DNA from 3 places in the Shewanella sp. SNU WT4 genome. Region 3 is predicted to be linked to each of the others. Evidence: predicted binding sites of a transcription regulator. Region 3 holds the regulator's gene; each other region holds the start of a gene.

Region 1 (3,483 bases), 970 kb from region 3:
AAGCTTAGGTTATTACATTAACCCGTTACTCAATGTGCTGCTTGGCATGGTGTTTTTAAGTGAACGCCTGCGGCCACTGCAATGGCTAGCGGTCGCCCTTGCATCCCTTGGCGTGCTAGTGCAACTGATTTCGTTTGGCTCCCTCCCTATCGTATCGATTGCCTTAGCCGTATCTTTTGGGGTGTATGCTTTGCTGCGCAAAAAGGTCAATATCGATGCTAAGAGTGGCTTATTTTTAGAAACCGCGATTTTAATGCCAGTGGCACTAGCATATTTAGCTTGGATGCCAGCCAATGGTAGCGCCAGCATGCTAACTAACCCATGGGATTTAAATCTGTTACTTATGGCGGCCGGTATTATTACGAGCCTACCATTATTATGCTTTGCCGGCGCGGCGGTACGCATTCCACTGAGCGTACTCGGGTTCTTCCAATACATAGGCCCAAGCATAATGTTTGCTTTAGCTGTGCTTTATTTTGGCGAAGCCTTCAGCCTAGAAAAGAGTGTGACCTTTGGCTTTATCTGGTGCGCGCTGATGGTTTTCACCTTCGATATGGCTAACAATCGACGCCAGCGCCAACATGCTCATACGGCTAACACTGAACATAAAACTAAATAATGGTTGAAGAGTTAAGTGGTGTTGAGTTAACGATTTAAGACCTCAGCCTTAATGCCCACTAAGCCCACTACCGTGGGCTTAGTGTTATCGAGATTTACACTTCACGCGAATAAATCGAGCGCCAAGATTTTAGAGCGGCGTTGATAGTTATACAGCTGCTTTTTCTTTTCAGGCAACGCTTCAACGTCTTGCAGCGCAAAACCATGCTCAAGAAACCAGTGAATGCTGCGGGTGGTCAGCGCAAATAAGCGACTATACCCTCGCGCCCGCGCTTGGTTAATGATGGTATTGAGCAGCAAGGCGCCGCGATCGGCATCGCGATAATCAGGGTGCACTACTAAGCAGGCAAACTCACCAGCGTTATCTTCTTCAAACGGATATAGGGCGGCGCAGCCAATGATCAAGCTATCACGCTCAACTACCACAAACTGCTCTATCTCCATCTCTAGCTGTTCGCGAGAACGGCGCACTAACACCCCTTGCTCTTCCAATGGGCGAATTAAGTTAAGTACGCCGCCAATATCACTAATGTCAGCACGCCTTAATTTTTCAGCGCTTTCTGTGACTATTTGGGTGCCTATGCCATCGCGCGAGAATAACTCCTGCAGCAAAGCGCCGTCAGTTAAGTAACTCACCAGATGGCAGCGACTCACCCCTTGGCGACAAGCATCAATACTGGCGTGTACAAAGGCGCGGGTGGAGGGGCACAACTGCTGATGCGTTTGCTGTAAATAGCCTTGAGCCAAGTTCGGCATAATTTCAGGGATAAGCTCGCCGACTTCATTCATGAGTCCAGGTAACTGACAAAAACCTATCATCTTGTCAGCCTTAAGCTTAACCGCCACTTGGGTGGCAATATCTTCGGCGGTGAGATTAAAACTTTCACCAGTGACAGAAGCGCATACCGGCCCCATCAGCACTATGTTGCCTTGATTTAATTGACAATGCAGCGCTTCGGTATCAATTTTTCTGACCTTACCGCTAAGGCAATAATCCACGCCGTCATCCACGCCCAGCGGCTGAGCTATCACATAATTGCCGCTGACTAAGTTGATATTAGCGTGCTGCATCGGGGTGTTATTGAGGCTCATGGATAAGCAGGCCGAAATATCTAGCATTAACGCGCCTGCCACCTGCTTGATGACTTTTAAGCACACCTCATCGGTAATACGTATGCCGTGGTGATAATCACAGCGCATGCCGCGCGTAGCAAGCTCAGCTTCAATTTGTGGGCGCGCGCCATAGACAATCACTATCTTGATCCCAAGACTGTGCAGCAGCGCTATATCATTGATGATGGCGCGAAATTCGCCTTCTAAAATCGCCTCGCCGCCCAGCATCACCACAAATGTCTTCCCTCGGTGGGCATTGACATAAGGCGCCGAATGACGAAAGCCGGCCACTAATTCACTCACAAATGATGACACTGTTAACTCCTTCCAACAGAATGACTACTCACGCAATACTAATGAATTATTATTCACAAATAAAGAATTTTAATGCAGGTAGTTACAGTATTGGTGAATTCGTTGTCATGGGGAGTGAAATTGAGGCAAAAAAAAGCCCCTTTATTAAAAGGGGCTTTTTAAAAGTCGCTAATCAAATTACTTGATTTTAGCTTCTTTGTAGATAACGTGCTGACGGATAACAGGATCAAACTTCTTGATCTCCATTTTCTCAGGCATGTTACGCTTATTCTTTTCAGTAGTGTAGAAGTGACCAGTCTTAGCACTTGATACTAATTTGATCTTCTCACGATTACCTTTAGCTTTAGCCATGGTCTATTACACCTTCTCGCCGCGGGCACGAAGTTCAGCAACAACTACTTCGATACCTTTCTTGTCGATAATACGCATACCTTTAGTAGATACACGTAATTTAACAAAACGCTTTTCTTCTTCAAACCAAAAACGATGGTTTTGCAGGTTTGGTAAAAAACGACGACGGGTCGCGTTTTTTGCGTGCGAACGGTTGTTACCAACCATTGGTCGCTTGCCAGTTACTTGGCATACTCTTGACATGTCAATCTTCTCCAAAAAACAAATTTAACGCTCGAGCATTAATGTGCATCGAATGGCCGTCGCCCGAGGCACACGAAGGGCGCATTTTATACAGCATAGACGAGGAAAGATCAAGCAATAGTTATGCTATCCATCCTCGTTCTGCAAACGACACTATGTCACGATCCCCAACAACCATGTGGTCTAGCAAGGTTACGTCTATCGTTGTTAACGCGTTTTTCAATCGCTCAGTAATTCGCCTATCTGCCTGACTGGGCTCGGCGATACCAGACGGGTGATTATGGCAAATGATGACAGCAGCGGCTTGCTTTTCCAACACTAAGGCCACCACATCTCTGGGGTAGACAGACGCTGAATCAATCGTTCCACGAAATAATTCTACAAACTGAATTACTCGGTGCTGACTGTCGAGCAATAAGATGGCGAACACCTCATAGGCGCGATCTGCCAATTGTCGCATTAAATATTCCCGAGTTAAATCAGGATTTGACAAAATCTGACTTCGATGCAGTTTTTCTCGGGCGATGCGACGAGAAATTTCTGCCGCCGCCTGCAACTGCGCGTATTTTACCGATCCCATCCCCGGAAGTCGACACACCTGCACCTGTGTTGCGCAGAATATTGCCCTTAAACCGCCAAAATGTGTCAATAATTGTCGTCCAAGCTCGACTGCGCTGGTGCCAGGCAGACCATTTCGCAATAAAACGGCTAATAATTCAGCATCCGACAACGACTGCGGTCCCGCTTTTTGCAATTTTTCTCTGGGACCTTCACCTTCAGGCCAATCTTTTATGGTCATAGCTTACCCAAAACGCTCTTTATATAAACTCAAGTATGGTTGAA
Region 2 (3,483 bases), 630 kb from region 3:
ATGCCAAATTTGCGCAATTAATTGGCGCAGACGTAAGGTTGAGCCTTGGCGCTCGCGCTCGCTCAATTGATTATTTTCAAGCTCAGCTAAGCAATCAATGATGGCGGAATATTTTTGGATTAAGGTGCGGCGCGATATTTCAGTGGGATGCGCTGTCATCACCAAATCAATATCTAAGGACTGCAAACACTTAAGCATTTGTACTTGATCTATGGGGCCATTGAGCATGCGCCCCAGCAGTTGATCAACCGGATCAGGAACACATACTAGCTCGTCGCAATTTCTACTAATGGTATGAAATTGCTCGGCAATATTGGCAAGATTTAAAAACTGATTAAATGCTTTAGCAAAAGGCACCAGCTCTTCATCGGGAAGATCGGTTAACAGTAGCAGCATTTGCTCACGGGCATCGGCATTGCCTTTGCGTGAGTCTTTAGCCAGCTGCCTAATTTGTTCTACTTTTTCTACAAAACCATCGCCCAGATGTTGAGCCATAGTATCGCCGAGTATTTGTCCCAGCATGCTGACATTGGATTTCAGCGAGGCGTACATGTCTGCCATGGTTGCTCCCAAAATGTATTCACGTGTGATCAGGTTTATTTGGTTGAATATCACTTAGCCTGATGGATGATGTTCTGACTATAACGGCTTGATTTCAACTGTACAGTAAATATTGCTACATGTACCTCACTTCAAACAGCAGTTATAAATCAATTCTTTAAACACAGTTTGCGCCTGATTTAACACTGACATTTCTATGTATTCGTTAGGTTGATGCGCCTGCTCGATACTGCCAGGGCCTAACACTAAGGTTTGGCATCCCAATAAGCTGATAAATGGCGCTTCGGTGGCATAGTTAACCACTTGTGGCTCTTGCCCACAGATTTTAGCGGCCGTTTGTGTCCAGCTGGCATTAAGATCGCCGCCAAAGGCTTCGTTGCCAGGATATAAGCTGAAAATATCCACAGCATTCGGGTAGCGCTGCTGAATAGGACTTAAATATTGCCGAATTAAGAGTTCAAGTTCTTGCAGTGGTATGCCAGGAATTGGGCGTAAATCAATATGCAGCTCGCAGCAACCACAGATGCGATTGGCCGCATCGCCGCCGTGAATATGGCCCAAATTTAGGGTCGGGTAAGGCACACTAAAGGCGGTTTGCTGATATTGAGTCGCCAAGGCTTGTTTGAGCTTTTGTAATTGGCTTATGACTTCATGCATGATTTCTATGGCATTTAGGCCTTTTTCTGGATCCGACGAATGGCCGCTGCGGCCAGTGACGCGAATGCCTTTGGCTAAATGCCCCTTATGCATATACACAGGTGTCATGCCGGTTGGCTCACCGATAATGGCAAACTCAGGGCAAAAATTATCTTGATTGGCGTATTGCTCAACAAATGCCTTAGCGCCATTCATAGTGGTTTCTTCATCGGCGCTGGCAAAAATGTAGAGCGGCTTATTAAGCTTATCTAAAGGCAACTCTTTTAACGCGGCCACACAAATGGCAAAAAAACCTTTCATATCGCAGCTGCCTAAACCGTACCAACGGTTATCGCGCTCAGTTAACTGAAAAGGGTCTTGCTGCCAATGACCCTCATCCACAGGCACAGTATCTGAATGTCCTGCCAGCAGTAAGCCGCCATGGGTCACACCATTCCTTGGCAATAAGCTTGCTAATAAGTTGTATTTACCGCGGCTATCTTTGACGGCTTGCATTTGGCAATGAAAGCCTAAGTCGGTTAACCAGCCTTGAATCAGCTGAATGACCTCTAAATTGGAATGATCGCCATCGGCGGTAATAGCGCTAATGGAATTGGATTTAATCAGTTGGCTAAAGCAAGTTTTCAGTTCTGGCAACGACATTCATCACTCCGCATAAAATAAGTATTCATTATTGTTGCATAATTAATTGTTCGTGTTAATCTGTCAATCAGTTCAGATAATTTAATAATGTAAGGATATATGGTGGCTCACTTGTTTATGCATCACATTGATTGTCTTCCATTTACATTCAGTCCATCTATCTCCTCACGACGATAATCTGGCGTTTGTTGGCATCCGCCACAGGCGTAACCGCTGCCCTACATTTTTCAATTAATCAATAATAGTAAAGAACTCAACAATGAAAAAAATAGCCATTATTGGTGCCAGTGGATACACAGGCGCACAACTCACAGAATTAATAACTAAAGAATCTGAGTTTGCGATTTATGGACTCTATGTGTCAGCCAATAGTGCTGATTTAGGTCAATCATTAGCCAGCCTATATCCTAATTGGCCACACTTAAGCCAGTGTTTGCAAGGACTTAATGAGTCTAGTCAGCAAGATATTGCCAACAATGCCGATGCGGTGGCGTTAGCGCTCGATCATCATGTCAGCATGGAGTTGGCCGCGTGGTTTTATCAGCAAGGCTTAGCCGTGTTTGATTTAAGCGGGGCATATAGGTTCGAAAACAAAGAGATGTACTCCAAGTGGTACGGGTTTGAGCATCAATATCCTGAGCTGTTAGATAAGGCGGTTTACGGCTTAACCGATTGGAATAGCGAAGCGATTCAAGCAAGCCGCTTAGTGGCTGTGCCTGGCTGTTACCCGACAGCCTCATTATTAGCCTTAACCCCAGTGGCAGGATTATTAACTAACACTCGCCCTGTGATTAATGCGGTTAGTGGCGTCACTGGTGCTGGGCGTAAGGCGCAGCTCAATACTAGCTTTGCCGAAGTGAGCTTAAGTGCTTACGGGGTATTAAATCACCGCCATCAACCAGAAATAGCGACCCAGCTTGGCCATGAGGTCATCTTCACTCCGCATTTGGGTAATTTTAAGCGCGGCATCATAGCTACTATTACCGCGGAACTTAAGCAGGGCGTGACTCTTGGCGATGTTGACGCTGCCTTTAAGTGCTACCAAGGCAATCCTAACGTATTGGTAAAGCAAGGCGTCTTTCCGAAATTGGATGAAGTGGTTCACAGCGGCCGCTGCCATTTAGGTTGGCAATATGACGAGCATAGCCATTATCTGGTGATTTCTAGCGTAATTGATAACTTAATAAAAGGTGCGGCTAGTCAAGCGCTCGAGTGCATAAGTATTCATTTCAAATCTAATCCATAAGCGTCAGGTGGCATCATTATGCAAACAGCAAACGTATTAGTGTTAAAAGTTGGCGGCGCGCTTTTAGAGTGCGACATGGGAATTAAGCGCTTAATGGCGACAGCCTCGGCGCTGATTGAATCTGGCAAATCAGTGGTGATAGTTCATGGCGGCGGCTGCGTGGTTGAGCAGCAATTACAAGCCAATGGCATGACCACCCAAAAGCGCGACGGTTTACGTATTACTCCAGATGAGCAAATGCCAATTATTGCCGGCGCTTTGGCAGGTACTGCCAATAAGTTACTGCAAGCCGCTGCCATGCAAGCCGGTATTAAGAGCGTAGGCTTAGGGCTTGCCGATGGCGGCCTGCTGGTCGCGGAAGTAAAAGATGAGTCACT
Region 3 (3,483 bases):
TCCGTCTCTTGCAACCTGATTTCTGCGTCCGCGAGCTGCGCTTTTAATGCTTTATTAAACATTATGTTTCATCCCTGATTTGATATTCAAGATTATCAACGAGTGCGAATCTGAAGAACATCAATGGCTATTAGTAAATAGAGCATAGCAGTTGTGGCAATTCTTACTATGAATTGTGTGAATTCAACCTAAATCAATGACACCATCTTGTTATCAGGTCTAACGGCTAAACTCTAAGGTCAAAGACACTGAATCTGCAAACCTAAGAGCATGGGGTTTATCTATCGTTACGCGCGCAAATGTCACTTGCGCAGGCTCACAGCAAAGCTGCAAGACATCGGCAGTCAGTCTTTCTAGCAACTTAAACTTACCCATTTCAACGTGTTGAATAATCTTTTTAGTAATGACTTTATAGTTAAGCGCGTGGCTAACATCATCGCTAATAAAGGATTCACCGACGGGATAATGAATTTCAATATTAATAATCACATCTTGCTGCTTATCCATTTCATCGGGATTAAAGCCAATGTAAGTGCGAAGGCGCAGGTTAGTGATCTTAATAATTGCTTGATGAATTGGTAGTGATGTCTGTTGATTCATACACTTAATACTCCATAAATAATGTTCTTTTACCCTAAACGCAATGACGCTAACTTATTACTTAAACAATGTTTAGGCTTTTGCACACAAAAAAAAAGCGCCCGTAGGCGCTTTAGTAAAGCGAATCTATTACTTTACGAACTCAACACCTAATACGATATCAGCTTTTAAAGTATCTAACATGGCATCACGAGCCTGAGCTTCATAGCTACTGACTTCGCCATAAGGCAGTATTTTTTCAATGCCGTGTTTGCCAAGTAAAATTGGCTGAGCAAAAAACTGTGCATGCTCACTTCCGCCATCGACGTAAGCGCATTCAATCACATTCGCTTCGCCATTTAAGCCTTTGACTAAAGACTGGCAGAAACGGAATGCGGCTTGCCCCATAGACAAAGTCGCGCTGCCGCCACCGGCCTTAGCTTCAACCACTTCAGTACCAGCGTTTTGAATGCGTTGTGTCATGCTAGCAATTTCAGCATCGCTAAATTTCACACCTTCAATTTGCGACAATAACGGCAGAATAGTCACGCCGCTATGACCGCCAATCACATTAACTTTAACGTCAGCGACATTAAGACCTTTAGCTTCAGCCACGAAGGTTTCGGCGCGAATAACATCAAGGGTGGTAATACCAAACAGACGTTTCTTATCATACACGCCCGCTTTTTTCAGCACTTCAGCGGCAATGGCAACGGTAGTGTTAACTGGGTTAGTGATGATGCCAATCAAGGCTGTTGGTGCAGTAATCGCCACTTTTTCAATGAGATTACGCACTATGCCAGCATTGATATTAAATAAATCCGATCTATCCATGCCAGGCTTACGCGCCACACCAGCAGAGATTAATACGATATCAGCGCCCACTAAGGCTGGCGTTGGATCTTCACCAGCAAAACCTTTGACCGTGACTGCTGTTGGGATATGACTTAAATCCACGGCAACACCTGGGGTCACAGGAGCAATATCATATAAAGAGAGGGAAGAACCTGCGGGCAACTGAGTTTTTAACAGTAAAGCTAGGGCTTGACCAATACCACCGGCGGCACCAAGAACAGCTACTTTCATAATAATCTCCGTATCTTTAAGATATTTGTGACATACATCCAATTCCTTGTTGCGCCAACATTACTTCATCGTCAACAGAATAGCAATTATCCGTTAGTCGGAGGTTGTAAGTTGATAACAAATTGAATTTGTCGAATAAAACAAAAATATAAACAGGAATTTCACAGTGAATTTTTATTCACAAAAATCGCAATTATGTTGACTCATAGCCGCCTTATATTCAAAATGGAATAGTTTTCATGAATATAATAGAGCCTATATGTCGACCTCAAAGCATCAAGATGATTTAGTTCGTACTTTCAAAGCCGTCTTAAAAGAAGAAAGATTTGGTTCACAAAGCGAAATTGTACATGCCTTGCAAGCTGAAGGTTTTACCAACATAAACCAGTCTAAAGTATCGCGTATGCTCAGCAAGTTTGGCGCTGTTCGTACTCGCAATGCTAAGCAAGAAATGGTGTATTGCTTGCCTGCTGAGCTTGGCGTGCCAACCGCAGGTAGCCCACTTAAAAACTTAGTGCTAGATGTTGATCATAATCAAGCCATGATAGTGGTGAAAACTAGCCCTGGCGCGGCGCAATTAATTGCGCGACTGCTGGACTCCATGGGCAAGTCTGAAGGTATCCTCGGCACTATTGCAGGGGATGACACCATCTTTATTAGTCCATCCAATATCAAGCACATTGATGCTACGTTAGAAACTGTGCGTTCTTTGTTTAACTATTGCGAATAATAACTGCGAATAACACCTGCATCCTTAGATAAAAAACGCACCTAATGGTGCGTTTTTGTCTCTAAAACATCAGCCTAGGTTCAATCAAGATCTCTTAGCATGAAATCTAATGACGGCGCGAAGAACGCTGAACCTGTGACTGCACGGGTAAAGTGCAGTAAGTGATCGTGATGGCCATGACCGTCACCATGGATCATGCTACGCAGCATCAATTCAAAGTGACTTGGATTACAGCACACAGAAATAAACATCAAACCTTGGTTAGTCATTGAGCCATAAGGCATGCTTTGGCGTAAAATTTCTAAACTATTACCGTCAGCATCTTTCAGATTAACCCGTTTAATATGGCTAGTTAATGGCTTATCGGCACTGGCATATTCAATGTTGTCTTGCTTAGTGCGACCAATAATATCTTCTTGTTTTTTAATCGCTAAGCGCTGCCATTTAGGCAACATATGCGCATATTTTTGCACATGGATATAACTGCCACCTTTAAACTCACTATCAGCAGCGCCCACTAAAGCCACTTGCTGTCTGTGTTGACCTTTAGGGTTTTCGGTGCCATCGACAAAGCCGGTTAAGTCACGGCTATCTTGATATCTAAAGCCGCGCTCTTCATCACTAATGTCCACTAGCCCATCTAACATTTGGCAGCATTCGTTAGCAATTTGATGCAGTACATCGTAGCGATCGCAGCGTAAATGCACGAACAAATCATATTCAACCGCAGGCGCTTCAATATGAGTGGCGCTCATCGCTGGAAATGGTGCTAATTGGGCAGGACGAGCTAAGGGATACAAGCTATCCCAGTAATTGGCTCCTATTGCAACAAAGCCATTAAAGGCACAATCACTATGAGTATCTGAACTTTCAAACAGATGCTGAGCCACTGTAGCTAAGCTTGCTTTTAACGCGGGCTCAGCGCCCTCTTTGGCATTAAGCATCAAATAGATGCTATGCAGATTACCTTCGGCACAAATCCCAAGCTGCTCACGAGGCATAAGCTGGTTATCCATGGTCATTGCATTCCTATCAAAGTTACTTTTTTATTATTATCAATAACTTTGACTATGCACGCAGTATAAAGA

What was found. Region 3 encodes ArgR, which controls arginine synthesis, uptake and breakdown. Its sites were predicted from a motif close to ANTGAATANNTATTCANT; they were not measured.
Region 1: argA (amino-acid N-acetyltransferase) is a predicted target of ArgR. The motif match lies at 2,087-2,104, and genes of this name have one in related genera.
Region 2: argC (N-acetyl-gamma-glutamyl-phosphate reductase) is a predicted target of ArgR. The motif match lies at 1,873-1,890, and genes of this name have one in related genera.

Annotation. Positions count from the first base shown of each region.
Region 1 is NZ_CP041151.1:500,078-503,560, reverse strand. It holds gene rarD (EamA family transporter RarD) at 1-619, shown strand, start outside; gene argA (amino-acid N-acetyltransferase) at 721-2,046, opposite strand; gene rpmG (50S ribosomal protein L33) at 2,224-2,397, opposite strand; gene rpmB (50S ribosomal protein L28) at 2,404-2,640, opposite strand; gene radC (DNA repair protein RadC) at 2,762-3,439, opposite strand.
Region 2 is NZ_CP041151.1:156,396-159,878, reverse strand. It holds gene ppc (phosphoenolpyruvate carboxylase) at 1-561, opposite strand, end outside; gene argE (acetylornithine deacetylase) at 688-1,860, opposite strand; gene argC (N-acetyl-gamma-glutamyl-phosphate reductase) at 2,120-3,106, shown strand; gene argB (acetylglutamate kinase) at 3,125-3,483, shown strand, end outside.
Region 3 is NZ_CP041151.1:3,597,556-3,601,038, forward strand. It holds gene FJQ87_RS18990 (PAS domain-containing methyl-accepting chemotaxis protein) at 1-62, opposite strand, end outside; gene folX (dihydroneopterin triphosphate 2'-epimerase) at 220-576, opposite strand; gene mdh (malate dehydrogenase) at 730-1,665, opposite strand; gene argR (transcriptional regulator ArgR) at 1,925-2,395, shown strand; gene FJQ87_RS16355 (Dyp-type peroxidase) at 2,476-3,411, opposite strand.